Regions from separate parts of the Pseudoalteromonas sp. McH1-42 genome, predicted to be linked through region 3. Evidence: predicted binding sites of a transcription regulator. Region 3 holds the regulator's gene; each other region holds the start of a gene.
What was found. Region 3 encodes sigma-54, which starts transcription at its own class of promoters, with help from an activator protein. Its sites were predicted from a motif close to GTTGGCACGNNNNTNGNNT; they were not measured.

Region 1 (9,881 bases), on a different contig from region 3:
GACAGTATCACAACGTATGGCGGCCAAAAACGTGACGCATTACGTACAAAAGCTGATGCAAGACATGGTCAGTAATGTGAAATACATTAATGATCAGACACCAGTAGCGGTATCGAGCTTTGTCTTTTTAGATGAAGACTTTAATCATGCTACTTTGCTGGGTAATCAGATTGCTGAAAGTTTCATACACGAGCTGCATAATTTTGGCGTGCCGGTCATCGACTTTAAAACAACGGATTTTATGCGAGTCACCAAACATGGTGATTTCATTTTCAGCCGTGACTTTTTAGAGCTGTCTGACGAGTTACCGTTTAAATACGTGCTGGCAGGCACATTGTCGCATCACCAGGGCGGGATCTTAGTCAACGCTCGGATAGTGGGCATGCAAAGCAAAATGGTGGTCGGTACAGCACAAGGGTTTTTACCTCAATCGGTGGTGAATGCACTGAGAGACGGTGCGATCCACGACGGGATCCGGTTACAAAGAGCGGGTGAGTGATCATGAAAACACGCATTTTGAGTGGCTTAACGCTGTCGGTCGTGATGTTGAGCGGCTGTCAGATGATGGGCAATCAACCTGCTTCGTCAACAGTGACGACTACTGCTATGACGCCTAAAGTGGCTAAATTTCGTGAAATAGAAGTGTTGTACGAGGCTTTGGAAGAACAGGCGCCTGAGGCCGAGTATCCCGTTGACCCTGGGTTTGTAAGCGAGCGACATCGTAAACAGGTCGCCAACTATGCATCTCAGATAGCGCTGGAGTTATCCGACTCTTTGCTGGGCGTACATCCACATTCGGTGGCGGTGACGAGCTTTGTGAGCTTTGACGATACGCTGCGAAGCAGCAACCAGTTGGGTAATCAGCTGTCTGAGAACCTGATCCATGCTTTTCAGAAGCTCGGCTATGCGGCCCTGGATTTTAAGTCGCAGCAACAGATCCAGGTCACACGTAGCGGTGATTTTGTTTTTTCTCGGGATAGCAGAGCCTTGCCGGGTAAACCCGACCCCAGTCATGTGCTCTCTGGCACGATGATTTATCGTGATAGGGGTGTTGAGGTCAATGCGCGCTTGCTAGACTTTGAGAGCCGTCTCGTAGTTGCCAGTTGCATGGTGACGATCCCTTATTTTGTGTTGGATTCAGGCGCAACCGCGGCCAGATAGCTATTTAGCGGCAAAGCGCTGATTTTGCCTTTGCCGCGGCCCACCCATCGTAAAAAATCATTTATTGTATTAATAATCAAATGGTTGACCAATTAAGCGAAAACGCTTAGTATTTTTCGCAGCGACACGGCCCCTTAGTTAAATGGATATAACAGTCCCCTCCTAAGGGATAGTTGCAGGTTCGATTCCTGCAGGGGCCGCCAGCGTTTTTCTTTTATAAATCAACTCTGATATAGCAATCACACTTCAGTAGAAACGGCTTTAAATGGGATAGGTAATCCAAATTATCGGTGGGTTATTAACCCTCACTGTGTGTTCTATCTGAGTATCGCGCTTACAGCGCAAAGTCTTCCTGTTTTTGTACCATGACTTCCACCAAATCATTGATCTGAATATTATTCAGCGGGCGCTTTGAAATGTTTTCGGCGATCGCATTTTGAGCATTCACCTGAGTGACACGGACTTGATTGAGTGTTTTGATACTTTGTGCAAAAAACTGGTTGGTTGCGCTTTGCATATCCCGACGATGAGAGATCGTCAGCAATTGGCCGATCTCAATACCATGGTTGCTGCCCAGATTGATGACCAGCTTGCCCTGCTCGCGATGTAAAATTTTGCCTCTGCTGGGCAAACAGGACAGGGCTGAGTCCAGATCCTGTGCCACGCTGTTAAAAACGCTCTGGATCTGTTTGGCATAATTGGTACGCCAAAAGGTGTCGCTATAGACGTCAACAATCTTGGTCTTTTCGTAAGGCCAGACGCCACTGACGGCATAGTGCTTTTGCCACACTTTATCCCGGGTAAGGGCATCGAATGCGACAAAATCGATTTTAAAGCTGCGCACGTATTCCTCATCCTGCCAGAATGCGTAATCATCATTCATTTGTTCCCCGGCAGCGACGTCTGTGATCTGACTCATCAACACATACTGACTATTGCTTAACGTGGTCAAAGAGTCGATCAGTTGTTCATCATATTCAAACCGTTGAGTGAAAAAGGGCCGGGCGTTGATCGCATGATCCAGATAAGGAATGGGCTTCACCGTCAGTTTGCGTTGTGCCAGGGTATGATACAGTCGTTCACTGGTGGCCTTGGCAATGTCAAAAATTTGACCCAGGCGTGCCTGATGTGGCTGAATGAGCTGGCTTTGCGTGATGGTTATTTGCTTTGCAACAGCGGCCTGAGTGCATTGTTCCAGCTTGGGGAAAATATCTAAGTGCAACGTTACACTGACGATACCATCTTGTTTTTGCTCAGATACCAGGTTGATCTGCTGGATCTCGCCATGACTTTTAATCTTGATCTGATCTTGTGTTAACACTCCGTCAGCCAGTGTCTGGACACTGGATACGGTCGCACCGGAGAAGATCAGCGCCTGCGTAATGGCGTCCTGCACGGCTTCTTGTCGTGCTTCGGCCATATCTTCGGTGTGGGCATTGGCATAACCTGTGACTTCAAACCACTCTGCGCTGGCCCCAAAACTGGCGGTAGCCAGTAACACACTCATAATACGCGACAATTTCATGACTTATTACCGAACTGATTGCAAATCTCTGTTCTATCTGAGCAAGTCCCGTGCCAATGGTGTTGGCAAGGTTTGTGCATACAGATTGCTTACTTGATGATATGGCCGATGGGCCACACAGAGGAGTTACCCCTATGAATCAGTTTAGAGCGCTTTGGCATCAACGGGTAGTCGGCCTGCTCAAGTCCTGTGCTGTTGCAACGGTACTGGGGCTGGCAGGATGTAGCTCTATCATAGATAAACATGTTGAATACAGCTATGTGAAACCCAACTCTTACCCGGTTCTCAAGGCCGTTGGCTATGCTCCTTTGAGTTCACAGCCAGGTAGTAGTGAGAGCGAAAAAATGCTGATGGCTATTAAGGTATCCAAACTGGAAGCTTACCGTGAGTTGGCTGAACAGGTATATGGCCACAGATTAAGTGCCAGTACAACGGTACAGGGGGCTGTGGCGCAAAATGATGGTCTACGCAGCCAGGTGCAGGGTCTTATTCGTGGTGCTAAGGTCATGAAGAGCTATGCGGTCGGGGATATTTACACCACTGAGCTGGAGCTGGATATGAAGCGTGTTTACGATTTGTATATTGGTGAGGTTAAGCCACGCAAGGTGGAACGGGTAACGTATTACTAAGCGCAGCTTAGTCAATAAAACCGGCAAATTATGTCCTTTGCTTTCAGTGTGCCTTCAATTTATACTGCTTAAATATACACACTACCTCAGCGTGACTGGGGTGAATGGTCAGGTCAATAGGAGGTTTGTCGGTGCTGGACCCGAGAAATGAAGCTCAAAAAGTGCTTAGTCGTTTATGGTGTGACAGCCAGTTTCCGGTTGATCCTGTTACTATCTGTAAGTCACTAGGGCTGGAAGTTGTTGAGATGGCGTTGCCGGATAAAGTGTCCGGGGCGTTGATCAAAGAAGCCGGCGTCGATCCTGTTATCGTGCTGCATCAGGACGACCATTTAAATCGTAAGCGGTTTAGCTGTGCCCATGAGCTGGGTCATTATATTTCTCGCATCGAATCTGACAACATAGATAAAGAATACGAATACATCGACCTCAGAGGACCGAGTGCGTCAACTGGCGAAGACGAAGAAGAAGTGTTTGCTAATCAGTTTGCGGCAAATTTGTTGATGCCCAATGAAGAAGTGAAAAGACTGCATCGTAAGAAAGTCGCCCATTTTGAGATGGCCATTCACTTTGGTGTTTCTGTTGAGGCACTCAAATATAAGCTCAATGCGCTGGAGCTGTTGTAATGACACAAAGCAGGGAAGCGCAAAAGGCAGAGCACTCATCACTTGCTGCACAAATTAAGCATAACTTTAAAGAAAATAAGTTTACCAATGTGGACCCCATGCAGGTTCAAAAGGTCAAAGATGCAGAGTCAGACCGTGGCCTGAAGCAGAAATACGCCTGGTGGTTTATCGGTATTCTAGTTGTTCAGTTATTCATTATGAATTTGGTACTGGTGCTGGTTGGTATGGATAAATTGCACTTTGAGGAGTGGACGCTTAACTTATATATGGCAGGGACTCTGGCCGAAGTATTTGGCGTGATCCTGGTGATCACCAAAAATTTGTTTCCCACAAAAGCATAACCTGATCAACCTGACCTAACGGATCAGGCTTTGAGGTTTTTAACCAGCTCACCCATGTTAGAGACAACACTGCCATCCTGACCATAGGTCATTGAGGTGGGCGCGCCAATCAAAATATCTTTAAGTTCACGCACGGTGAGTTGTGCCTGATGTGCCGCTTGTGCGTTTACGTCATTCTGTTTCTTACAGTGATATAATAACTCTTTAACCTGATCGGTTAAGGGGACTATTTCGTCATGGCTAAACGTGCTTTGCGGATATTTGGACAGATCTTTGTCTAGCTTTTGAAGCTGGTTTAAGGTCGTGAGCTTAGTGCGTGCGATTTCCTTCAGGTTGTCACCGTTGCGAGAAGCTAGCGCCTCCAACTCATCATCCAGAAGCTGGGTCAGAGCTTCCAGAAGATTAATTTGCGCTGTTAGCTGGTGGGCACACAGTGCCGTTTGATCGTCCACTTATACTCTATCCAAATAAATCGAACTCAAAGGCAGCAATATTTTTAGCCAACTTTTCACCATCTACCTGATATTTGCCTTCGGCAATGGCTTTTTTCAGCTCATCGACTTTTTTGCTGTCGAAAGAAGGTGCTTGTTGCGCTTTTTCTTGCAGCCCCTTGAGTTGTTGTGCTTGTGGCGTCAGACTCACTGAGTCGGCAGCCGCTTTTACCTGTGCTTGCGGTTTAGCAGCGGTATTACTTGCTTCATTTCTTTGTAATTCAGCACGTTGTTGCTTTGCATTTGTTGCAACATTGTTCGGCTGATTTTGACCGTTAATGTTGTTTACCATGATGATGACCCGTTAGTTAAATTGCTTCAGCCTTTATATCGGCAAGCCGTACGCTTACTTTAGCAAAAAAATCAGATTTTGACTGCTACTGAATCAACATCTTTCACCCGTGCAAGCACCGTTTTTCCTGACCTTGCATTTTTGACTCGGATTTGTTCTCCTAAGTTCCCATCCTGCAAGGCAATACCACTGGTTTTAATCATAAGTGTGCCATCACTGGCGAGGATTGTCACGTTATCTCCCTTGCAAATCATGCAAATCTGAAACATGCTAATCGGTTTGCCCTGTTGGATGCGGCGTTTGGTTTTACTGCCAATAAGCAAAGCTATATCGTCAATATTGGCAGCCCGAACAAAGTGCTTGGGTCGCATCTCGATTGTTACATCCTCTGCAGTTAATAGCACCCCTTTGTCTAGCATTCGGGTACTCACTAGGACAGGTAACAGTGTTTCGATTTTTACATGAACAAACTGAACCCAGGACTCGAGGTCGTCACAGCGCACCATGACCGTGACCTGGCGGTTAAATGGCGGGCTAGACTTACTGCCGACTTGCAGTGGACGCAGGCATTGACGTTCAGGGATGCGTGTATCCAGTGGCAGTGCCGACACATGTTGTTGCTCTTCTGCCTGAGTTGGCGTTGGGAGCTGCGCCGAGATAAAGTCTATTGCCAATTTTTCAATGTCTTTTGACTCATAGGTTTGACCATAAGCAAATGACGTGGCTAAAAAATATGCCACTATGGGAAAGAAATAAGCGGATAATGTAATTTTTAACAAACTCATGATGTTTCGACTATGCTTATGGGGTGAAACAAGGTATAAAGATTTTGCGTGATTTGCCTCACCGCTTCAAGGGCGACTTTGAATGGTAGAGTACAAGCAAACATTGTTCCGATAAGCAGTTTTATAGCAGGAGAATGACATGGCAGGTATTTTGGACTCAGTAAACCAACGAACGCAGTTGGTGGGTCAAAACCGACTTGAACTTTTACTATTTCGCCTCAGAGGGCGTCAACGCTTTGGGATCAATGTATTCAAAGTAAGAGAAGTACTACAATGTCCACCCCTAACGGCAATGCCTAAGTCCAATGCTTTTATTCGCGGCGTTGCGCACATCCGGGGGCAAACCATTTCCGTGATTGACATGTCGTTGGCTGTCGGCGGACCACCTATTGAGAATATCAAAGACTGCTTCATTATCATCGCTGAATACAACCGTTCGGTGCAGGGCTTTTTGGTCGGTGCGGTTGAACGAATCGTGAATATGAACTGGGAAAAAATAATGCCACCGCCTTCCGGTGCGGGTCGTTACTCCTATCTGACGGCAGTGACTGAAATCGAAAATGAATTGGTAGAGATACTGGATGTAGAGAAGATCCTGAATGAGATCTGTCCGATCAATACCGAGGTCAGTCAGGAAATTGTCGCTGATGGGGAAATGCAACGTGACCTTGGTGAGCGTATCGTCTTTATTGCCGATGATTCTGCGGTTGCACGTAATCAGGTTAAACGGGCATTAGAACCTTTGGGGGTTCAGACTGAGCTGGCCAAAAATGGTAAAGAAGCCCTGATCCGGTTAAAAGAGATTGCGGAGATGGACTGTCAGAATGACGTCACTGAGCGTGTAGGCTTGCTGATATCAGACGTTGAAATGCCTGAAATGGATGGTTATACCCTCACCGCCGAGATAAAAGCGGATCCTAAGCTGGCGCCTTTGCATGTTATTTTACATACTTCATTGAGTGGCGTATTTAACCACGCAATGATCGAAAAGGTCGGTGCTGACGACTTTATTGCTAAATTTAACCCCGATGAATTGGCAACAGCCGTGAAAAAATGGGTTCATTGCGATTAATTAGTGGCGGTAATACTTTGGAAAATAAACACTTAGAACAAAGCGAGTATGATCAGTTTCGCACTTTTTTAGAACAACAGTGTGGGATTGTACTGGGCGACAATAAACTGTATTTAGTGAAAAGCAGACTGGCGCCTCTGATGTCTCGTTTTAGCGTTGACTCTCTGTCAGCTTTGGTAAGCAAAACGCTCAGCCCGCATGAGCGGCAATTGCGTGCCGCCGTCGTGGATGCGATGACGACCAACGAAACTTTGTGGTTCCGCGATCAATACCCTTTTGAACTGCTCAAGACCAAGATCTTTCCTGAATTTAAGGACCTGCGTCGTCCTGTTAAAATTTGGTCTGCGGCGAGTTCGTCCGGGCAGGAGCCTTATTCAATAGCCATGTCTGCCAATGAATATCAGACCTCCAATCCCGGCGCGCTCAAAATGGGTGTGCAGATTGTTGGTACTGATATCTCAAACACCATGCTGGATATGTGTAAGAATGCAGAATATGACGCATTGGCACTGGCACGTGGCCTGTCACCGGAACGCAAGAAAAAGTTTTTTGCAGACAGTGGCAATGGTATGGCCAAAGTCAATGAGCCAATTCGCCGCATGGTTAACTTCAGGCATTTAAATTTGCTTGATTCCTATGCCTTACTGGGTAAGTTTGACGTAATTTTTTGTCGTAATGTACTCATCTATTTTTCGCCAGATGTAAAAGCGAAGATCATCAGCCAGTTTGCTCAGGCACTTAACCCGAATGGGTATTTGTTCCTGGGTGCATCTGAATCTATGGCCGGTCTTAATAACGACTTTGATATGCTGCGTTGCAATCCCGGCATCATCTATCAGAAAAAATCGTAGCACTTTCGGCAGGTCGCTCAGAGCGGCCTGCTTATTTCTGTCACCTTCCTCTGAATCTGCCCAAACCCAAACGATCCTACGACAGCCAATAGACTACTAAAGTTGACATCATCGGCACGCTTGCCAGCTGTCTTGCTGAGATTAAAGCAGATATACTTTAGTACATGATGTATTGCCTCTATGAACTCTGAACTATGGCTAAGCCAAACAAGAAAGGCCCTACTAAAACAGTCGATATTTTCTGTGCCAAATGTAAAGCACCGCTGTATAAATACCGAAAAGGTGGAAAAGGCGCGCTGGTTAAGTGTTTTAAAGAGCGGATTGTGACGGATTATACCGAGCAAGGAGGGCAGTGCCCAGGTTGCGGCACTGAGTTTGCCCGGGACACATTGGTCCGTGGCACCCCTGCATTTAAAATGATTGGTGGTAAAGTGTGGTTTAAGTAGTGACCAGACAACCCGTAAAATATTTTGTGGTTTCTTTGAGAATATTCACTTCACATTGACCTGCTATTGATAACTAAATGGGCGCGTGTCTGAGGGTATGCTGCCGCCTTAAGTGCCATCTATAAAAAAACAGGCTGGTATGCAGGCGCTTTCGTCTATTAAGATAGCAGACAACAAGAATGTATTGATGCAGTAAAATGATGGACCAGTCAGATTATAAAGAATGCTTGCCACCCGGTTGGTTATCTCCTTTTTTGGAGCCTTTTTGGGTTCGTCGTGTGTCTGGTTCCGTCTCATTTTTTCCTCAAGGTGTGTTTGAACTCTTGTTTCATAGTATGCCATTGACCTACTCATCCGCTTTTCATGAACCAAAAACAGTCCCCGCAGGGGTGAGTCTTGTCGGGCAACAGCTATCAGTTTATGAGATTTCGAGCGTGCAGCCACAATGGGTGCTAGGCGTGAGACTAAAACCTTTTGCGTACTTTCAGCCACATCAGTTGGCAGCCTCAGAGGTTAAAAACACCCTTGAAAGTATGCAATATATATTTGCTGCCAATCGGGAGCTCGAATCATTACTTTTGAGCTTAAATACCTGGCCAGCGCAGTTACTGGAAGGTCAGTTTCAGAGCGCCTTGACCAAGTTAATGCCCTGGCTCAAAAGGCTGTTCTATAACCATGATTTTGTTCTTCCGGAGCTGTTGAGAGCGAAAACAAATACCATTCTCGATGCGCGTGGCAATATACAAGTTGCAGATATTTGCCAGCAGTTTGAGATTAGCAAAGTCACTTTACGTAATCACTTTGTGTCAAAAATTGGTATGTCACCGAAAGAGTTATGCAAAGTGTGGCGGATGAACAGCTTTTTACTTAATGCATCGCACTATCCGGGTGACCTCACGAGTTCTGCGCTGCTATCCGGATATTTTGATCAAGCTCATTTAAACCGAGAGTTTAAGGCAGTAATTGGTCAGACTCCGAAAGCTTATTTAACGGCCCAAAGCGGCTACGACAAACATCAGTCATCTCAGGTGGTTTACAGTCGCTTTATTGGCGACTATGACCCTTTTTAAGCCCTTTACTTTTTTACAATTCTTTTTCGTCAATAAAGTTAAAAATAGGGAAAACAAACAGCACAGTGAGTTTAACCTATGAGTCTAAAACACCTATCAACAGCTGCACTCGCATTATTTTTGGGGCTGGTCGTTATACCATCACAGGCAAGTGCGATATCACAAAACGAAAAACAAGCCGCGATAGAAAAAATCACCCAGTTGATGACCGAGCATTATGTTTTTCCAGAGGTCGCAACCCAAACCAATGATAAACTATACAAGGCATTTCAAGCGGGCCACTTCGCGTCTGCACAAGACCATACATCATTTTCCAAAGCCCTGACCGAGTGGTTAAGAGCAACGGCAAAAGACCGTCATTTAAGAGTGCGAGCTAACCCCGTGGGTGAAGAGGTGAGCGGAATTGAGTCTTCAATACGTGACAACTTACTCAAACCAACACGACATAAGTTTTTAAATTACGGCGTCCTCTCCGCGAGAGTATTAGAGAACAATATTGGCTATATAGATTTACGTGCTTTTTATCGACTGGCCGACAGTAAACCTTATATTGATGCGGCAATGAAGCTGATGGCAAAAACCGATGCGGTGATCA
Region 2 (9,881 bases), on a different contig from region 3:
ACTTAAAATGACACTGCGACTCTGCCTGCTAGCTTAGTGAGTGGTGAGATTTCACAGTGTAAGTACTTTGCATAACCCGTATGCCAGGTTTGGCAACTATGCGGTAAGAATCGTATTAAACCCACCGTAGATTAGGCGCTTGCTATCAAATGGCATAGGGTTATTTTCCGCAGACATTCTTGGGTCTTCCATAATGGCACCCCAGCCTGTGTCACGCACCTCTTTAGACGGCCACACCACCCACGAAAAGATCACAGTTTCGTTGTCCTGAGCTTTAACCGCCAGAGGCAGAGAAGTCACTTCTCCTTGCGGCACATCATCACCCCAATTTTCTACCACTTCTAACGCACCATGTTCTTTAAACACCACTGCGGATACTTCTGCGTGTTCAATGTACTTTTCTTTATTGTCATTCGGTACTGCTGCGACAAAACAATCTACATATGACATCTTCCTCTCCTTTACCTTGGCCTTTCACATACCGTCAACCTAATCCAGATCTGACGTCGCACTGAATTGTGTACAACACAACTGCGCTGTCCCATCTTACCTATCAAGCATAGCAGGCCAGAATGAATGGCAGAGGAAATCAGTAAGTCATTCTGCTGACTGACATGGTTAACTCACGTCCCCATCAACACATAAGTCCCAATAACACCAACTAATACCCCAACAACACAACCAATAGCGCCACACATAAGCCCGCGCTTGTCAAACAGGCGCTCTCCTATCACTTGCTCCAGAAGGACCCTATCCGAATCACCTTTAACTACTTGTTCAATCATGGCCTCGCGATAATTGGCCTCTTTACGCTCAGTAAGCGTTTCTCCGGGCACGGGGCTTCTCAAATACATGGTGATTTGTTCTGGCTCGGCGTGACACCCCTGGCTGATATTCAACCCCTCTACAACACCACTGTGTGGGGCTTCAACTTCTAATATCACTTTGTCGGTCTCCACCTCAAAAAGTGCCTGCCCTGCCTCAACCTGCTGACCTTCGTTCACGTTTATGTGTGAAATTTTAGCCCGCGCTGAGTCCTCGGGTAATTGCGGTATCTCTATTGCGGTTTTCAAGGTGCCTCCTTTGCTATACATTCAATTTACGAGACATCAGTCTCAGTCTAAGCGCGAAGCCTCAACCCGACTTAATGACTGGTTACGTGCTTCTAACTCTAACAACAAGCGCTTGAAATAGGCCGGGTGAGTACTTCTGTTGTTTGCAACTATCAGTCTGATAAGTTCAAGCCCTGTGCGCCCACCATGCGAATGAAAGTCAGCATGTTTAATGGGCAGATTAACATCAGCACCAAGCTCAATCAGTCGTATCAGGTAGTCATGATCTAAATAGCCGGATAACAAGGCAGAATGAATGGGCGCCAATCCATTTGCGGGGTGATGTACGTTTAAACTGCAACCTTGCTCTTTGAACCTTAACACAAGCTGTTTAGATGCAACTTTATCCAGCTCAAACGAGTCCAGGCGAAAGGCATCAAATATGATATCGATAAGGATTGATAGGTAACTGATCCTTTGCCCATCAATATAAAAAAAGCAATCGCTCTCTAAATGTTCAATTTTAAATTTGGCTAAATTCCTTGGTACCAATGCAACCACATACTCAATAGGTGACTCCGGTTCTGGCTGCTTTTTTGTGAGCCCTTTAATTAACCACACATAATTTGGTAAAACGGCCAGGGACACACTCCAGAATAATAAAACAACCAATATCACTGTGCCCAAAACAACTCTAAACATGATCAGTCCATAGCAGGTTGTTTGAAAGCTTGCAGGTTTCACGCCACTACTTGAGCAAGCATACACCACCACTGCAATAACGCATTGTAAGTATAAAATTCAAACTAACACCTGCTGTACCAGTCTGCAAGACTGTTTTGATTTTTAGGATTCTGCAGCGCTTACAACGCCAAACCAGCAAGAAAAGATTAATAAATTTAAGGGACATTTAGCGGAAGGCCAGAAACACCAGCAGATTGCGGCTCTCAGCATAACTCCCTCAAGTCGTAAACTGGCACGTTTAACACAAAGAAAAAAGCATACCTCACTGCTGAGATATGCTTTACGTTGGACTATCGTGAGTCACCACGAATCTTGCTCATGCATACTGGTTAGTTAATTGTCCACGCTTGCTGTTGCTGAGTGCCATCAAACTCCCAGGTGTATACAAGCGGCTCGACGCCAGTACTGTAATACCAAATTTCAGCTTTTAACTTTTGCTCCGAATGCGGCAGTTCAAGCTGAACCGTTAGTCCATTGCTATCAACTGGCGCTCTCAAAAAGCAGGTATCGTCGTTGGTGAGCGCGGCATCTTGCTGACACACATTGATGTAGGCGCGACCATTGACCACATCGGGGGCAACTGAAACAGTGACCGGCACATCCGTCTGGAAATCAAACCCGCCATCTACAACCACAGCCTCCATGCCTTCCCCAACTGGGGCCTCTTCCGCAGGTTGCTCCTCAGCTACCTGCTCTTCGGTGCTACTCGCTTGCTGCTCAGTTGCGTTACCTTGCTGAGCCTGGTTACTCGATTGCGTTTGCGTTGTATTCGTCACACTGGCCTGGGCCGTATTGCTGGTCGACTGGCTGTTGCTGCTGCCTTCAGAGCCACCACCACCACATGCTGTTAGTAAAAGTGTCATTAGCGTTACGATTAATTTGTTCATGATGCTCTCCTAGTTTTGCGCTGCGTTGCTGATGGTGTATTGATAGTCAGATACTGGATTCTCAAACCAGGTTGCGTTCTGTGCGCCTGCTGACTGGGCGAATTCCACAAATTGAGGATACGCAAGTGACATATCAACGCGCTCCATTGGGTGGTCCCACTGAGAGTTAATGATAAGTGCCCAGGGCAAACCCGTTGACGTTTGGAAGTAACCATTGGTTGATGAAGTGTCATCGCCCTGGTCCAGGTAACTACTGTCAAACGCTTCGGTTGGCTCATGATTTTTAAGATGGACTTCCCAGCCACGACCGTTGTTCTGGTCTACGAATGGCCCATGGTAATGACCATCTACCGCGAAGATAAACGGGTCAACTTTGCTGTTGGTCGCCACATTCGCGTTGTAACTGGTCGCGAGCGGAATGCTGATTTCAAAAGAATAAGGCGCTCGTTGGATGTCACTACAGCCGGTTTCAGTTCTGAAGAATTTGCAGCCTGGCTGCACCGGCACCATCTCTCTGGTATCGGCAAAGATGACGACAATGGCTTCGTTTCGGTTGGCTTCCAGCGGACTGCCGTCCTGTAGTGATCCGTCAACGGTCAGTTCAACCTGGGCTTCATCAACATGCTTACGGGCAATGTCTTTTAAACGAATGGCAAAGGCATTGTGATAACCGGCCCCGACTGCGATAAGCGCGCCTTCAATGTTGTAACGCACAACCTGGTTACCAATCTGGCTGGTCGTCACACGATATCTCACTACCACGTCATTAAAGTCATAGTCGCCTTTTTGCGGCCATAAATCTTCAAACGCGGCGGTTTTCCACGAGGTCGAGTTCTGGATCAGGCTGCTGGCAACAACAGAGACATTCAAATCTTCCACTTCACCATTATCAATCCCGCCCTGTGGTGCAATATCACTGGTGTTCGAAACCCGGAATCTGGCCCAGGTGCTGCCTGCGACAGCATCAACAGGCACAGGAATGAGCACACGGTTTTCACCGGCAACCCCATGGTACTCACTTATCACACGCTCTGACTGCTGGAACTGGCCATCACCGTTCCAGTCAATCCAGGCATTCACATACCCGGATTTCGATAGCGTGAACGAAACCAGCGTTTCATAGCCTGTTTCAAGGTTGGTTAAAAAGCTAATGCCGTTGTCGTCGTCTGTGGCTTTAGGTACATATTCTGCACTGACACTCTGGCCGAAAAATAAGTCACCCACATTATGACGCGCACCATTGGCGTTAAGCGAGGTGCCATAGCTATCCGGTGCGTCGCCATAGTCTATGGTTGGGTCTTCTGTATCATCAATAATCGGGGCTGTTGCACAGCGTGCGCCGTCGTTAGTATTGGAAACCGGACCATATGCGAAAAGCTGGGTATTATTTGTATCGTTTATATCTATTTTATAAACATGCCCGTCCTGATTTCTGCTGATGTAAAAATTGCTCTCCACATCAAAATAGACGGCTCCAAACGTTCCTGACTGACCCACATTGCCAAGATTGGTGCTGGTGCCATTTGATACGTCAATGCGGTGTAGATTACCATTGCTGTCTACGCTATATGCCAGGCTGGCATTTTCATTAGGTGCAAACGCCATATCAAAGATATTAAGGTTCAGCGCACTGCCATCAATGATACGCTCTGCCTGCAAATAGTCGTCGCTGTTTTCGTCGAGCGATACACGATAAAGACCTAAGCTACTGCCTTTCTTATAAACATAAAATGCATTCTCGTGAATAGCGACATCACCCACGTAAAAGTTGGTATCGGGGAATCCCGACGTCATGATGGGCTCAAGAACGTAGTCTTTTCCCACCCGACCGATGTCTTTGTTACTGTAGTCCCAACCGTAAATGTAACGGTCGTGGACGCTAAACCCGATGCCATTAAGCTTGTTGTTGGTACCAACGTTTTCAGCGAACGTGGTGTACGAACCTGAGACCAGGTTAACGCCATACATAGTTGCCGTGTTCCCCTGCACCAAAAAGGCTTTTGACGGACACGTGTCGAACGGGGCGGCTGATAGTCCTGCGGAAAACACGCAGGCTCCGAATAATATCTTTTTCATGTGACTCTCCAACGTTTTGATTTGCTGCTAGAGAGATTGCAAGCATGAGGCCAACTTTATGACACTGATTTTTAAAGGTTTTTATTTTTCTGATTTGCGTTATTGCAATACGCAATGCAGGATGAAAATCACAATGAGAAAAACGAGACTAAAAAGCACGCTCAGCGTGTGCTCAATCACACGCCATGAATCACTAAGCTAATTGACGTGTAGACTAGTGGTTATGATTTATAGACGTCCCTGGTCTTGCGCATGTCGTAGACTCTGTTTTTACGTGTTTCATCAAAACCGACCAGCTGGACATAGTCTTTTGGGTTCGACAATGTGCCAAACAACAGATCCCAGGTAGCTAACCCATAATTTGTTTATGGTAACTATATTTATGATGAACTCTGCGCATTTCAGGACGTTGCAACACAAAACCCGGTAAGTACGACGTTTTCAGCTTAGTCCCGATTTAAGAAGCGAATTAAAAGTTGAAAATCAAAGTGATGGAAGCGGTCGATGTGCTTTCTGGCCCTATGGGAAAAAACCAGCCAAAGATAGGAATATGAAACGATATAATCTGGAAAAACTGCCTGCTGCTAAAGGCCGGTCGTAAACGTCACCCGGAGCGTCTTTATTACTTTTGCTCCGGGTTTCGTTTTGGTATGGAAGCCGTTAATTTAGCACTTTGCGTATTACACGCAGGGTATTAGTACTATAATTCTTGCTCCCGATATTCGTTGTACCATCTGCGGATTTATGTACCCATACTGGTTCCCTGGGTAAGTCTAGCTCAGCAATGGGATTAGCAAATACATAGTTGAGTTTGCTATTAAGCTTTACTTCCACGACTTCGTCGTTGCTGTGGTTATAACCTATCCCGGAAACTGAGCCATCTTCATTGACATAAGCCGCATATTCGAAATTAATGTCGAAATCATCATACTCACGGACCTCCGACAGCAAACCTAGGTCAGGATCCAACTTGATTCTAATGTCACTCGATGCATGATCAGCGCCAAAAAGTAACAGGTTATTTTGATTATCCAACTTAAATGTTGTGAAAAGTTCTACGTAATTGAGAATGCCTTCCCAGAAGTGTGTTTGCTGAAAGTCAGTATCAACTTTAACAACATACAGACCACTACTAAAGTCCGAACGCGAGCTCAACACACCGCCAATTGCCAGTTGCTCAGAGTTTACGACCAATAGCTGCTTCGGGATGTTATGGTAAGCAGCGTTCGGGTTAGTCAGCGCTGTGCTTTTAACTATCTCACCCGTGGACAAGTCCAGTTGCTGTATTTGCGCATCGTAGTCTCCATCTTGTGGCTTATACACTTTCAGGCGATAATACTGATCATTCCACACAACCGCAGAGTGCATATTACCTATGTGATCCGTGTCGGTTGTGCTTTCCGCTTCGCTGTACCAGATTAATTCGCCACTCGCACTGAACTTAGCACTTACTGAAAAATAGGCTCTAACAGTCCCATCATAAATGTCACCACTGGCGATCAACTCCCCATTGGCAAGTTCATGAATCTCCCTCAGAGGCGCACTTCCGGGCTTCTCAATGGTTTTTTCCCATTCAACACGCCCATAAGCATCTAGCTTTGTAAGCCAGTTGTCATTTCGTACTGAAGATAGGATGACAAGCCCTTTATCCTGAGTCTCTATACTGGTAAACGAGTGACCGTCGTTTGGAAAGCTAACATCATATTGCGCAACGTCGATATACCATGAATCACTCCAGAGTGACTGGTTACCTGCAATGTCAGTCGCTTGCATCTGCCATCTGTAGTTACCCGCAGGCAATAACAATTCGATATTGTTCGCACCGCTAACTGACTCAGTAAAAGACTGTTGAGTCTTAGTATTAATCGCTGTCAACGTGTATGAATCAATATTCTGCACACCATCCCAACTGAATGCTACACGATGCTGAGAAGCTTCTGGTGTCATGTTAACAGAGACGTTGTTTGGCGTCTGTGGCGCGGCAAGGTTCACTAAAGTCATAGCGGGTTCAGAGATATGACCGTAAGCATTTACGATCCTTGCCTCAAATTGCATGTAACCTGGATTGAGCCCTTCAAACACTAACGCACCGCCATCTTGAGTTGTGGCCATCAGTTGGTCATAACCTGATACGGACAGTTGCATGTAAAACCCGTCTTCAAGCTCCGGCGCTGCAAAAGTCAATTTGTAGCCCTGTTCGCTGAACTCGATTTCAGGTTCACCCAGTGCTGCTGGAGCGAGAGGATTCAATAGGCTGAATTCAGCTGGTGCAGACCAAGGGCCAGTATGGTCATGTGCATTTTTTGCACGGTAGCTAATAATGTAGTCGCCAGGGGATAAGTCGCTCAGTCCAACATTGACACTATCAGATGTAACGAATGTTTCTTCGTCATTAAACGCTACCTTTACCTCGTAATTAGTAGCGCCTTCGACTGGATTTAGCGCAAGTTGCAGCGCATCGACATTGCGCACCTCAGCCTGCAATGCATTAAACACCAACGGGTCAATCACTTCGTTTGTCACTTCTACGGTGAACGGGTTATTCAGAAGGTGACGTTGATCCTGTTGATCCACGGCTTCAATTGTAATAGTCGGTGATGAATTGCCCCAAAAGTACGCATTCCAGTCAAATGTCCAGGGAGCCGTCTTGATAGTACTGATTTTCTCACCGTTAACCAGCAAAGACAGTTCTTTTACCAAGCTTTCATCAGAGACGGCAACTTTGACTTCAGTTGAAGCTGCGCTGACAATACTTGTGCTGGATAAAGAAGTGACTGAGATAGACAGAGGCTGCTCTTCAGACTCTTTTTCCGGCTCTTCAGATTCAGTCTCTTTCGACTCTTCAGCTTCTTCAGTTTCTGACTCTTTAGACTCTTCTGGCTCTGTTGTTGAGTTAGTCTCCGGCTCTGTCACTTTTTGCTCTTCAGAACCGACATTAGTTTGTTTGTTATCATCACCTGACCCTGAACCGCATCCTGCCAGAGCTAAACACATTACCAGACTCAGTGGTAGAGTTGTTTTATTCATTAAATGAACTTCCATTATAATTGCAAAATTGGGCGCATTATACCTGCAAGATCATTGGTTGGAAAGTAACCATCAATGTACTTTAATTGAAAACGCATAAGACACTACTGCACATGGATTAAATATTGAAATCTGACGCTTCCCCTATGAAAATATACATTAATTTCGATCAAACCTGACACTTCAATATGCAAACTCAGAACGCTGTTCCTGTAATTAAAAGTGTCAATCTGCACCCCAAAAAGATACTAAGTAACGCTCATACTGTCTTGTAACTTATTAATCAAAACGGGATAGTTTAACTAATGCGAGGATGCCACTGTTCAACGGTAGACGTGTCAATTTTCTCATCGAGCTGGCCGGCCAAAGCCATAGCGAATTCACTCAAAAAGGACCGCTTCGCTGAGTATCCGTCTCTTTGACTTTGGTCCTTGTCATGGTTTGCAAAGCCCTGACTCAGACACCGACTCCAATGTTGGTGTCTGAGCCATGTCAAGCGAATAGCTGTCTCAGGTAAGTGATCTGTTAAGACTACTGCACCAGCTGATAACTATTGCCTAATTCATCCTGCAATACATAAGCAATGCCCTCTGCGGGCGTCATATCCAGCGCTTCCGTCAAGATACGACTGGAAAACGTCCAGCCTTCAGGCAGCGTGAGCCGATCTCCCAGGTTTGCCAAGTCATCCATTTGCAATGAAGCGTCCGAAATACGGCTGAACGACTGCATCACAAAAACCTGACCTGTGTTATCGGTTAGCTCATAAATGCGTCTGCCTTTATAGAAGTGCCAGGTATTGCTTCTCGACACCTCACCGGCAACGTAAGGAAGTTGTTCGCCCTGCGCAGCGCTCAGATCTGCGGTGGTTAATAAACGCATGTTTATTTCACCGAACTGGCGAATTTGCGTTTCAGCCTCTTGCGCTATCACCTCCGCTCCCCGGCTTTCGTCCACCACAAAAAAACGTGGACCGTTAGGGATTGCAGTCAGTGCGCCGTATTCTGCGACAACGTCTTCAAAGTCAATGGCATCCCACTGAGCCTGACGACACATATCCACGCCCGGCGTACCCCACACCTGAGCAACTATTTTGTCATCTTGCAGGAAAGGCAATAAGATCTCACAGTACCGCATGTTGTAGCTTGGCCCGCCCGTGACCAGCGGAGTCTGTGGCGCGGTCGTTTGCAAAAAATCTAACACATGCAGCGCCAGGTCCTCTCCTACATCATCCTGGATAAAGTGCCCGGCCTGAAAACGTCTGTGATCTACCCCGTCAGAGCCTGGTACATGGTCTACCCACTTGCGCTGATTGGCTTCGCTGCCGAGTCCTGTGTCATATTCGCCTGCATTGAACATAAACGGGTTATGATAAGCGCCCAGCGTTTGCTATGCCGGTAAAGTTTGCATTTCTATGCCGGAGAGCATGGAAGGAAACGCCCGGATAGCCGCTTTGTACTGCACATTGGGATAAGGCGCATTGTATGCGGTGACTTCGGCCTCAGTCAGTTCAATTGCAGAGAGCTTTTGCACCACATCCCCCGCCATCAGCTCCGGTACACTGGCGGCATAATCGATCCATTGCTGAAACCCTTCGACGCGATCACTTGAACGGGTATCAAAAAAGGTGCTGGCATCTGCTGGTTGCGACTCATCTATCTCAAAGCTGGGCACTTGATAAGGGTTCGTACCAGTCGGAATAATGGGCATATCCCCATTTGCGACGACGATTCTGGCAAAGCGCTCAGACATATTCCCTGCCACTCTCAACCCGATCAGACTGCCCCAGTCTTGTACAAACAAATTGATATCGGTGAGTTGTAGCTGATTAATAAACGCCTTGGTCCAGGCGACATGATGTTCGTACTGATGCACCGCCACATTAAGGGGTTTATCTGACTTACCCATGCCCATATTATCAAGGGCAATCACACGATAACCGGCCTCAGCCAATATCGGGATCATTTTTCGATATAAGTACGACCAGCTTGGCTGGCCGTGCAGCATGAGTACCACTTCACCGTCTTTTGGTCCTTCATCCACGTAATGCAGCCTTAACCCTTCAATGTCCAGATAATTCGCTGCAAAATCATAGCCA
Region 3 (9,881 bases):
CGTCATGAAGCGGCAGTTTTGTGTCTGTCTGATCGGAGAAAAGTGAAGAGGAGTTACTCTGATTCGTTAAATTTATCTGCAATGAGATTGCCAATGGCATGTAAAGCGCGTTCGGCATCTGGCCCTTCGCAGACGACTTTGACTTCTTTGCCCTGACTACTTTCAAGTAGCAATAAAGCCAGTACACTGTCACCCTCTGCTTCTTTACTGCCCTGAAACAGCGTGATGTTGGCATCGAACTGAGTGGAGAGTTCTGCCAGCACACTGGCTGCACGAGCGTGTAGCCCCAGCTTATTCTGGATCAGAAAGGTATCTTCAAAGCGTTGTGTCATTTTTCTTGTTCGCGGTGATGGATCTTCACATTGTTGTGGGTGCGGGCAAAACGCTCACCTAACGTTTGGGCAAGATATACGGAACGGTGTTGTCCACCAGTACAGCCAATTGAAATGGTCAGGTAGCTGCGGTTATTGCGTTCCAGATGGGGCAACCAGGTTTGCACAAAGGTCTGGATCTGCCAGGTAAATTTTTGCACTAAGCTGTGGCTAGACAGGTAATCAATAACAGGTTTATCTAAACCGGTTAACGGTTTAAGGTCTGGTTCCCAGTGTGGGTTTGGTAAAAAGCGGGCATCAAACACGTAGTCGGCTTCTTTCGGAATACCATGCTTAAAGCCAAAGGACTCAAAGGTGATGATTAATTGTTTGTCCTTTTTACCGAGGATCTTTTCCCGGATACGCTCTGCCAGCTGGTGGATACTCATGTCCGTGGTATCAATGGTGATATTGGCGCGGCGGATAAGCGGGTCAAGCAGCTCTTTTTCTTTTTTAATTGCTTTGTCCAGCGACAGATCAGCCAATGACAGCGGGTGCAGGCGGCGTGTTTCTGAAAAGCGACGGATTAAGATCTGATCTTCACTGTCCAGATAGAATATGTTGGGTTCTGCAAATCCGGGGAGGTATTCCAAAATATCGTCGAGTTCTTGCTGATCTTTTGGCAGGTTACGTACGTCAACGCTCACGGCAATTTTATCATAGCTGTCTGACACACTGCGCACCAATGCAGGCAGCAAGTTGACTGGGATATTATCGGCGCAGTAATAACCCAAGTCTTCCAGCACGCGAAGGGCGACCGATTTTCCTGAGCCAGAACGACCACTGACAATAATTAACTGCACAGAAACTCTCCGTTAGTTGTCAAACTCTTCAATTATCGCGAATAACTCCTGATCATTGTGAGCTTGTCTGATACGTTTACAAAACACCTTGTTTTTAAGTTTATCAGCGATCGTTGCCAAGGTCTGCAAATGTTGTTGATTTTCTCCCTCGGGTACGATGAGTGCCACAAAAATGTCGACGGGTTGATTGTCAATGGCATCAAAGGCAATGCCTTGCTGATTAACAAGCAGCATAGCCACCACTTTATCTATGCCTGCCATGCGGCCATGTGGCAGGGCTATCCCTTTTCCGATCCCCGTACTACCGAGTTTTTCGCGGCTCAATAGCGCATCAAGGATGTCATGGGCATTACTGTCTGGAAGCTGGCTTTGAGCCAACTCACTGATGTACTCTAAAATACGTTTCTTACTATTAAAAAGGACCGCAGCTTTGCTGCAGTCCTGTGAAATCAATGAGCTTAGTTTCATGATTAATGTCGAGTTAGCTTCTCTTTGTGCTTGATCACCTGGCGGTCAAGCTTATCGATAAGTCCGTCTATTGCGGCATACATATCCCGGTGTTCGGTTGAGGCAAAGATTTCTCCCCCGTTCACATGTAATGTGGCTTCTGCTTTTTGGATGAGCTTTTCGACATCTAGGATAACATGCACATTATTGATGTGATCAAAGTGCCTTTCTAGCTTCGCAAACTTGTTTGTTACATAGTCTCTTAACGAATCGGTGATTTCTACATGTCGACCAGTTAAATTTAGTTGCATAAGCATTTTCCTTCTGTAGTTACGTCTAAATCAGGCTTTTACGCTGATTGGACGGTGGGATAGCCAAAGACTCTCGGTATTTGGCAATTGTACGTCTAGCCACTTTGATCCCTTGATCTGCCAATACGTCCGCAATCTTGCTGTCACTCAAAGGTTTAGCTGTATTTTCTGCGGCAATTAGCTTTTTGATCAATGCTCTGATTGCAGTCGAAGAGCATTCTCCTCCGTTTTCAGTGCTGACATGGCTTGAGAAGAAATACTTCAACTCATAGATACCGCGTGGCGTGTGCATATACTTTTGAGTTGTTACACGTGAAATCGTGGACTCATGCATGTCGACCATTTCGGCCACATCATTCAGTACCATCGGCTTCATTGCCTCGGGGCCATGTTCAAAGAATGCCTGTTGTTGCTGCACAATGCAATTAGTAACTTTTAATAAAGTTTCATTGCGGCTTTCCAGGCTCTTGATGAACCATTTTGCCTCTTGCAAGTGTGAACGAATAAACTGACTATCTGTGCTGGACTTGACTGAACGGGACATCGCAGCGTAGTGGTCATTCACTCTAATTTTTGGCATTGAATCGGGGTTGAGTTCAACAACCCAGCGCCCTTTCACTTTTTTAACCGACACATCCGGGATCACATAGTCTGCTTCTTCTTGCACTATGCTGGCGGCAGGTTTCGGGTTTAGGCCGTGGATCAGGGTCATTACTTCTTTCAGATCCGCTTCTTTGAGTTTGGTTTTTTTCATCAAAGTGCGGTAATCCCGGCTGGCTAACAGATCTATGTGCTCAGTCAGAATTTCTTTGGTCTGTGCAAGCCAGGGGGTATTTGGGTCAAACTGGTTGAGCTGAATGCACAGGCATTCTTGCAGGCTGCGTGCAGCAATCCCAACGGGGTCAAATAGTTGGATCCGTTTCAGTACGGCCTCTACTTCATCCTGCTCGATCAGCTCGTCATCGTTGTCCTGATTCATGCTTTCGACGATGTCTTCGCAGCTGATGGTCAACAGGCCTGCGTCATCAACCGCTTCTACAATTGCAAGGGCGATGGCTCTGTCTGTTGGACTAAAAGGCGTCAGTTCCAACTGCCACATCAGGTATTCTTGCAATGTCTCAGTCGTTTTACCCTGGTAAATGGTTTCGTCTTCCGGCATTGGGCCTGAACTGCTTGCCGGTGCGGCACTGATGTACTCATCCCAGGTTACGTCCATTGCCAAATCGTCGCTGACGGTGTCTTTGTTTAGTGCAGCATCGCTGTCTTGTTCGTAGTCGCTGACAGCCGCCTCTTCATAGCTGTCGTTGTCACTCGTTGTAGGTTGCTCCAAATCGGAATCCGACTTGGACTGAGTTTCATTATCTTGTGATTCAGACTCACCTTCTTCCACTTCCAACAAAGGGTTGCTATCAAGCGCTTCTTGGATTTCTTGTTGGAGATCTAGCGTACTCAACTGTAACAGACGAATAGCCTGTTGCAGTTGTGGTGTCATTGTCAGTTGCTGCCCCATGCGCAGCTGTAGCGATTGCCTCATGTATCTCTAACAATCCTTTTTGTTATTTACTTCTAATTTTATAACTATAGCCTGAATTGCTCACCTAGGTAGACATCCCGCACGGTTTGATCGGCCAGAACATGCTCCGGGGTGCCTGCTGCTATCAGTTCACCATGTGACACTATATAAGCTTTCTCACAGACGTCCAGCGTTTCACGCACGTTGTGGTCAGTGATCAGTACGCCTATCCCACGGTTTTTCAGGTGTTCTATAATTTTCTTTATATCTAACACTGAAATAGGATCAACACCAGCGAAAGGCTCATCTAATAAGATAAATTTTGGATCTGCCGCAAGGGCGCGGGCAATTTCTACCCGGCGTCGTTCACCGCCCGATAGTGCCATACCCTGGCTATCGCGAATATGCTGGATATTAAACTCATCTAACAGCTCATTGAGGATGACTTCTCGTTGTTCTTTGTTCAGCTCTTTACGAGTTTCTAAAATGGCCATCAGGTTCTGATAGACGGTCAGCTTGCGAAAAATAGAGGACTCTTGTGGCAGGTAACCAATCCCAAGTCTTGCTCGGCTATGCATTGGCAATAAGGTAATGTCTTGTTCGTCAATATGTATGCTGCCCTTATCACTGGGCACCAGGCCGACAATCATATAAAAAGTGGTGGTTTTACCTGCGCCATTTGGGCCAAGGAGGCCAACAATACTGCCAGCTTCAACGCTTAACTCAACGTTTTTAACAACCTGTCTGCCCTTATAGCTTTTGGCCAGTGCGGTGGCGGTTAATTTACTCACGGATTACCCTTCTCTTTTGGTTGCTGGGGGTTCTCTTTTTCAGGTAACAGAATGGTTCTCACACGGTTTTGTTCTTGCTCCCCGCGCTGTGCGCTGATCAGCTTCTTTTCCATATCATAAACGATGGTTTGCGCGCTAATTTTTTGCCCTGCCTGACTGATCTCTGCACCGCCTTTTATGGTGAGCATGCGGTTTGCGACGTCATAGCGCACTTCTTTGGCGGTTGCCTTGAGTAAAGAGCCATCCGTCTGACGCTCTTGAAATACGGCTGGGCTGCCTGTTGCAACCAGCAGCTGCTTGTTTTTACCCAGTTCTTCCCGACGGTGCACCTCGAGACGATCGGCCAGAATTTTCCGGTCACCGTGAATGATTTCGACGTTTTCCTCGAATACGCCAATATTGGTTTGCAACTGGGCCAGCTGAGTGCCAGAACTGATAATCACCTGATCAGCAGCTGTATTTTCTGCATAAGCTGCAGGATGAAAGGCACTCAAAGTGCACAGTAAGATCAAGGAACAGGTTAATTTATTGCTCATAATAAATTGTTTCAGTGTGGTTGATGAGTTCAATGATTTCGGTATTGAGATCGGCCACTAAGCCTTTACCTGAAATCGTTAAGTTTGGCCCGGTAATTTCTACTGGGTGTTCAGAGCGCATGTGCTTTTCATTAATATCGACTTGCACATGATCGGCGTTGATGTGCTTTATCATGGCATCAGCCGTCAGATTTGTTGCCTGCACTTCACCTTCCAAAATCAGCGTATTGTTGCCATATAAGGTGGCTTCATTGGCCTTGAGTTGCCAGTTTTGTTGGTCGTTGTGCAATGTAAAAATCGGCGCGGTAAAGTGGCTAAACCCTAGCTCCTGATAGAGTTCCATTCTATCTGCCGTAATTTGATAGCTGAGCTGCCCATTTTCTGCGTAATTGGTTTGCTTCAGATCGATGGCGACATAATCGGGTTTAGCCAGCACTTCTTCTGATCGCGGTGCGACCTGTCCCGATTGCGTTAAATAGGGATACCACAGCCATAACATGGTGAGGCTGAATACAACGAGCAATAAGGCGCGAAGTACGGTCATACGCTACTGCCTTCATAACCCAATGATTTGCCCTGACAGAGCAGCAGTAAGTCAGTCAGCTCCCGAACCGCACCAAACCCGCCGGGTAACAAAGTTCTGTAATCAGCTGCACGAACTACCATAGGGTGAGCGTCTTGCACGGCCACAGACAGACCGACTTTGAGCATCACAGGTAAGTCTGGTGCATCATCGCCGATATAGGCAATCTCGTGATCTGCCAGCTGCAATTTGTCTTTCAACTCAGCGTAGCCTTGCAACTTGTCTTCCATACCCTGATAGATGTACTTAACGTTGAGGCTAGTCATGCGCTGCTGAACAATGTGTGAATGACGCCCCGTGATTACTGCCACTTCAACGCCGCCATTGATCAGGGCTTTTATGCCGAAACCATCTTTGGTATTAAATGCTTTTAACTCTTCGCCCTGATTGCCCAGATATATGCGGCCATCAGAGAATACCCCATCGATGTCGCAGATCAGCAGTTTAATCGCCTGCGCTTTTTGTACAACAGTATCATCGATGGGTTGATATAGATCGGAAAACAGCATTTATAATACTCCTGCTCGCAGCAAATCTTGCATATTTAACGCGCCGATTGGACAATTTTGCTCATCAATGACAATCAGGCCATTGATGCGTTTTTTCTCCATGATATGTAATGCTTCAGCAGCCAACATATCCTGTGTCACTGTGGTACATTGCTTGGTCATGACGGAGTCTATCGGGGTACTGTGTAAATCCAGTCTTTGCTCAATAATACGGCGTAAATCGCCATCTGTGAACAAGCCTTGGAGCTGCCCCTTTGCATCGACAATGGTGGTCATGCCGAGACCTTTGCCTGACATCTCAAACAGGGCATCGGTCACCGTGCAGCCTTGCGATACAACGGGTACCGCTTTGCCCGAATGCATTACATCCGCCAGTGTTAACAGCAGACGCTTACCCAGGCTGCCTCCAGGGTGAGACAAGGCAAAGTCATCTGCCGTGAAGCCGCGGGCTTCGAGCAGTGCCACCGCTAAGGCGTCTCCCATGACCAGAGTAGCTGTGGTGCTGGCCGTTGGTGCGAGCCCTAATGGGCAGGCTTCTTTGGAGACTTTAATGCACAAATGGATATCTGCCAGCTTTGCCATGTTCGACTCGGGGTTACCCGTCATGCTGATGATTTGCGCGCCAATGCGTTTGATTACCGGCACGATGGCCAATACTTCGTGCGTCTCACCTGAGTTAGAGATCAGTAATACCACATCATCAGCCGTGATCATGCCTAAATCACCATGGCTAGCCTCACCCGGGTGAACAAAAAATGCTGGCGTGCCCGTGCTGGCCAGTGTCGCCGCGATTTTATTGCCAATATGACCTGACTTACCCATGCCGATCACTATGATTCGACCACGGCATTGCAACATGAGTTCACAGGCAGCAGTAAATCGTGCATCAACATACTGGGCGATCTCGATAATCGCTTGTTGTTCGATTTCTAGTACCTGTTTGGCAGAACCAATAAAATTGTGCGTGCTCATGCTGAATCCTTATATAATAAAGTACATATAACCACAGAATGCACCAAGGAGTAGCCCGCCTTCAACACGGTTAATTTGTCGGCGCCCTTTGAGGCTAACACTCATCAGCACTAATGCGGCTGTTGCGCCGAGCATGACATAGATGTCCCTGTTTGCAATATTGCTGTCCAGTGTTGCCGGATTCAGGATCCCCGCAATGGACAACACTGCCAGAATATTAAAGATGTTTGAGCCGATGATATTACCCAGTACCAGGTCGTCTTCATTTTTGAGCACGCCGGCCACACAGGCGGCCAACTCAGGTAAACTGGTTCCGATAGCGATAATAGTCAGACCGATCAGCAGGTCGCTCATGCCAAAGTATTTTGCAATGTCGACGGCTGCGTCGACCAGGTAGTCGGCACTCACCGGCAATAAAATCATCCCCACAACCAGCCAAAATATGGCTTTGCTCATTGGGACATCACTTGGAACTTCATCACAGGCTTCGGAAATAAGCGGATCGTCCTGGTCGGTTTTGCCTGTTTTTGAGATATAGATTAGGCCACCGATAAACACAAAAAAGCCAATTAACAGCAGCCAACCTTCCAGCGCGCTAAACTGGTTATCACTGATGATCAACCAGGCGGCCAGTGACACGACTACCAACAGCGGCATCTCACGCTTTAAAATGCCTGAACCAACCGCCAGTGGACGCAATAGTGCTGTAATACCAAGTACCATGAGGATATTGGCGATGTTGGAGCCAATGGCGTTGCCAACGGCGGTGTCAGTTTTGTCGACCAGCGCAGCTTGCGCAGCGACCATCATTTCAGGTGCTGAGGAGCCCATTGCAACGATAGTCAAACCCACAATCAACGTTGGTACCCCGAGGTTTTTGGCCAGCGCCGCAGCGCCATACACGAAGCGATCGGCACTCCATACCAGGGCAATGAATCCAAGAATGAGTATGACAAACGATAAAACCATGAAGTCTAAGCCAAGTTACTAAATTCAATGGCGCAGATAGTATCAAATCGCTCATCAAATGTATAAATAAAGTCATCGCTTTTGAGAGAGGAAAAAACCCCGAGAGGTGCCTATTTCGCACAACAAATATGGCGAATCAATTACAAAATTTTACCATTAAGGGTTTTCCATCTCGCAGCAAAACAACGTATTATTCCACAATTGAAAAAAGTATGATGTGGAGAGCGACTTGACGCAGTCAATAGTTGAAGTCAGGGATTTGACCTTTTCTCGTGGTGAAAGGACAATCTACAAAAATATGAGTTTCTCCGTCCCCAAAGGGAAAATTACGGCCATTATGGGACCCAGTGGTATTGGTAAAACCACTATGCTTAGGCTGATCGGTGGTCAGCTCAAGCCCGATAGTGGGGAAATCCTCTTCTGTGGTGACAGTATTCCATCTATGTCCCGCCAGGCACTGTATCAGGCGCGTAAGCGAATGAGCATGTTGTTTCAAAGTGGTGCCTTGTTCACGGACATGTCTGTATTTGACAACATTGCTTTTCCGCTCCGAGAGCACACTAAGCTCAGTGAAGAATTAATTCGCCTGGTGGTACTGATGAAGTTACAGGCGGTTGGTTTGCGTGGCGCGCGCGATCTAATGCCATCTGAGTTATCGGGTGGCATGGCACGTCGTGCCGCTTTGGCCAGAGCCATTGCGCTTGACCCTGAATTGATTATGTATGACGAGCCGTTTGCAGGGCAAGATCCTATCTCAATGGGCGTCCTGGTGCGCTTGATTAAATCACTCAATGAAGTGCTGGGCTTATCGTCTTTAATCGTTACCCACGATGTAACTGAAGTACTCAGTATTGCCGATCACGTTGTGATTATCGCTGAACAGGGTGTTATTGGTAGCGGTACACCTGAACAAATGTTGGCGCACGAATCGCCACTGGTACAGCAGTTCCTGCAAGGCCACTCCGACGGGCCGGTGCCGTTCCATTTCGATGCCGCACCGTATGAGGATGAGTTACTGGCAGGAGGGAGCCATTGATGGATTTTTTGCAGAAGTTAGGTCACAAAACACTGAGCCGCTTTGCGTCGCTAGGCAGGGCAACTCGCATGTTATTGGGGGCGTTGTGCAGCATGCCCAATTTCAGAAAAGGTGGCCCTTTACTGATCCGCCAACTGTATATGGTTGGCCATCAGTCGTTGCTTATTATTATGGTATCAGGCCTCTTTATCGGCATGGTACTGGCGCTACAGGGCTACACTGTATTGGTCGACTATGGGGCAGAAGACAGTCTGGGGCCGCTGGTGGCACTGAGTTTGTTACGTGAACTGGGACCTGTGGTCACTGCATTATTGTTTGCAGGCCGGGCAGGCAGTGCGTTGACTGCGGAGATTGGTCTGATGAAAGCCACTGAGCAACTTTCCAGTCTGGAGATGATGGCCATTGATCCACTGAAACGCGTGATTTCTCCCCGTTTTTGGGCAGGCTTTATTAGTATGCCGCTGTTAGCGTTAATTTTCTCAGCTATTGCGATTCTCGGTGCACATCTGGTTGGTGTGGACTGGTTAGGGGTCGATTCAGGTAGCTTCTGGTCCATTATGCAATCTCAGGTGTCCTTTGAGCAGGATATTGTCAATGGGCTGATTAAAAGTTTTGTATTTGCGCTCATCGTGACCTGGATTGCGCTATACAAAGGGTATGACTGTATCCCAACGTCCGAGGGGATCAGTAAAGCCACCACAGAAACGGTGGTTCATTCTTCTCTTGCTGTTCTGGGCTTCGATTTTGTTCTGACAGCAGTGATGTTTTCAAGTTAAGGGTTTGTAGAAACATGAATACACGGAAAATAGAAATACTGGTCGGCCTGTTCGTGGCTTTAGGTGTGGCCGCCTTCGTAATGCTGGCACTAAAAGTGGCCAATGCAGGGATTAGCGGCAATGGTGAAACCTATACCTTAGAGGCCAAATTTGACAACATCGGCTCGCTTAAAACGCGTGCGCCAATCAAAGTAGGCGGCGTGGTGATAGGCCGCGTTGAGGGGATCAGCATCCACCCACAAGAGTTTGTGCCGGTTGTAAGCA

Region 1: a site for sigma-54 is predicted at 2,726-2,744, ahead of MHN31_RS19175 (flagellar assembly protein T N-terminal domain-containing protein). Genes of this name have one in related genera too.
Region 2: a site for sigma-54 is predicted at 4,796-4,814, ahead of MHN31_RS16815 (LruC domain-containing protein). Genes of this name have one in related genera too.

Annotation. Positions count from the first base shown of each region.
Region 1 is NZ_JAKRFU010000023.1:22,225-32,105, reverse strand. Features, by position in the region: gene MHN31_RS19190 (FlgO family outer membrane protein) at 1-499, shown strand, start outside; gene MHN31_RS19185 (FlgO family outer membrane protein) at 502-1,161, shown strand; tRNA gene MHN31_RS19180 (tRNA-Arg) at 1,290-1,364, shown strand; gene MHN31_RS19175 (flagellar assembly protein T N-terminal domain-containing protein) at 1,496-2,686, opposite strand; gene MHN31_RS19170 (LPP20 family lipoprotein) at 2,821-3,315, shown strand; gene MHN31_RS19165 (ImmA/IrrE family metallo-endopeptidase) at 3,447-3,938, shown strand; gene MHN31_RS19160 (hypothetical protein) at 3,938-4,279, shown strand; gene MHN31_RS19155 (flagellar protein FlgN) at 4,303-4,731, opposite strand; gene flgM (flagellar biosynthesis anti-sigma factor FlgM) at 4,739-5,062, opposite strand; gene flgA (flagellar basal body P-ring formation chaperone FlgA) at 5,134-5,847, opposite strand; gene MHN31_RS19140 (chemotaxis protein CheV) at 5,987-6,919, shown strand; gene MHN31_RS19135 (protein-glutamate O-methyltransferase CheR) at 6,937-7,770, shown strand; gene MHN31_RS19130 (hypothetical protein) at 7,965-8,216, shown strand; gene MHN31_RS24420 (AraC family transcriptional regulator) at 8,414-9,286, shown strand; gene MHN31_RS19120 (S41 family peptidase) at 9,365-9,881, shown strand, end outside.
Region 2 is NZ_JAKRFU010000019.1:3,606-13,486, reverse strand. Features, by position in the region: gene MHN31_RS16835 (DUF1428 domain-containing protein) at 97-450, opposite strand; gene MHN31_RS16830 (lipoyl domain-containing protein) at 624-1,073, opposite strand; gene MHN31_RS16825 (hypothetical protein) at 1,116-1,754, opposite strand; gene MHN31_RS16820 (hypothetical protein) at 2,126-2,683, opposite strand; gene MHN31_RS16815 (LruC domain-containing protein) at 2,693-4,759, opposite strand; gene MHN31_RS16810 (Ig-like domain-containing protein) at 5,420-7,786, opposite strand; gene MHN31_RS16805 (hypothetical protein) at 8,318-9,142, opposite strand; gene MHN31_RS16800 (haloalkane dehalogenase) at 9,173-9,881, opposite strand, start outside.
Region 3 is NZ_JAKRFU010000010.1:192,911-202,791, reverse strand. Features, by position in the region: gene MHN31_RS10700 (HPr family phosphocarrier protein) at 54-332, opposite strand; gene rapZ (RNase adapter RapZ) at 329-1,174, opposite strand; gene MHN31_RS10690 (PTS sugar transporter subunit IIA) at 1,187-1,642, opposite strand; gene hpf (ribosome hibernation promoting factor) at 1,645-1,932, opposite strand; gene MHN31_RS10680 (RNA polymerase factor sigma-54) at 1,958-3,466, opposite strand; gene lptB (LPS export ABC transporter ATP-binding protein) at 3,511-4,236, opposite strand; gene lptA (lipopolysaccharide transport periplasmic protein LptA) at 4,233-4,772, opposite strand; gene lptC (LPS export ABC transporter periplasmic protein LptC) at 4,762-5,316, opposite strand; gene kdsC (3-deoxy-manno-octulosonate-8-phosphatase KdsC) at 5,313-5,864, opposite strand; gene MHN31_RS10655 (KpsF/GutQ family sugar-phosphate isomerase) at 5,865-6,836, opposite strand; gene MHN31_RS10650 (calcium/sodium antiporter) at 6,846-7,805, opposite strand; gene MHN31_RS10645 (ATP-binding cassette domain-containing protein) at 8,035-8,841, shown strand; gene mlaE (lipid asymmetry maintenance ABC transporter permease subunit MlaE) at 8,838-9,617, shown strand; gene mlaD (outer membrane lipid asymmetry maintenance protein MlaD) at 9,632-9,881, shown strand, end outside.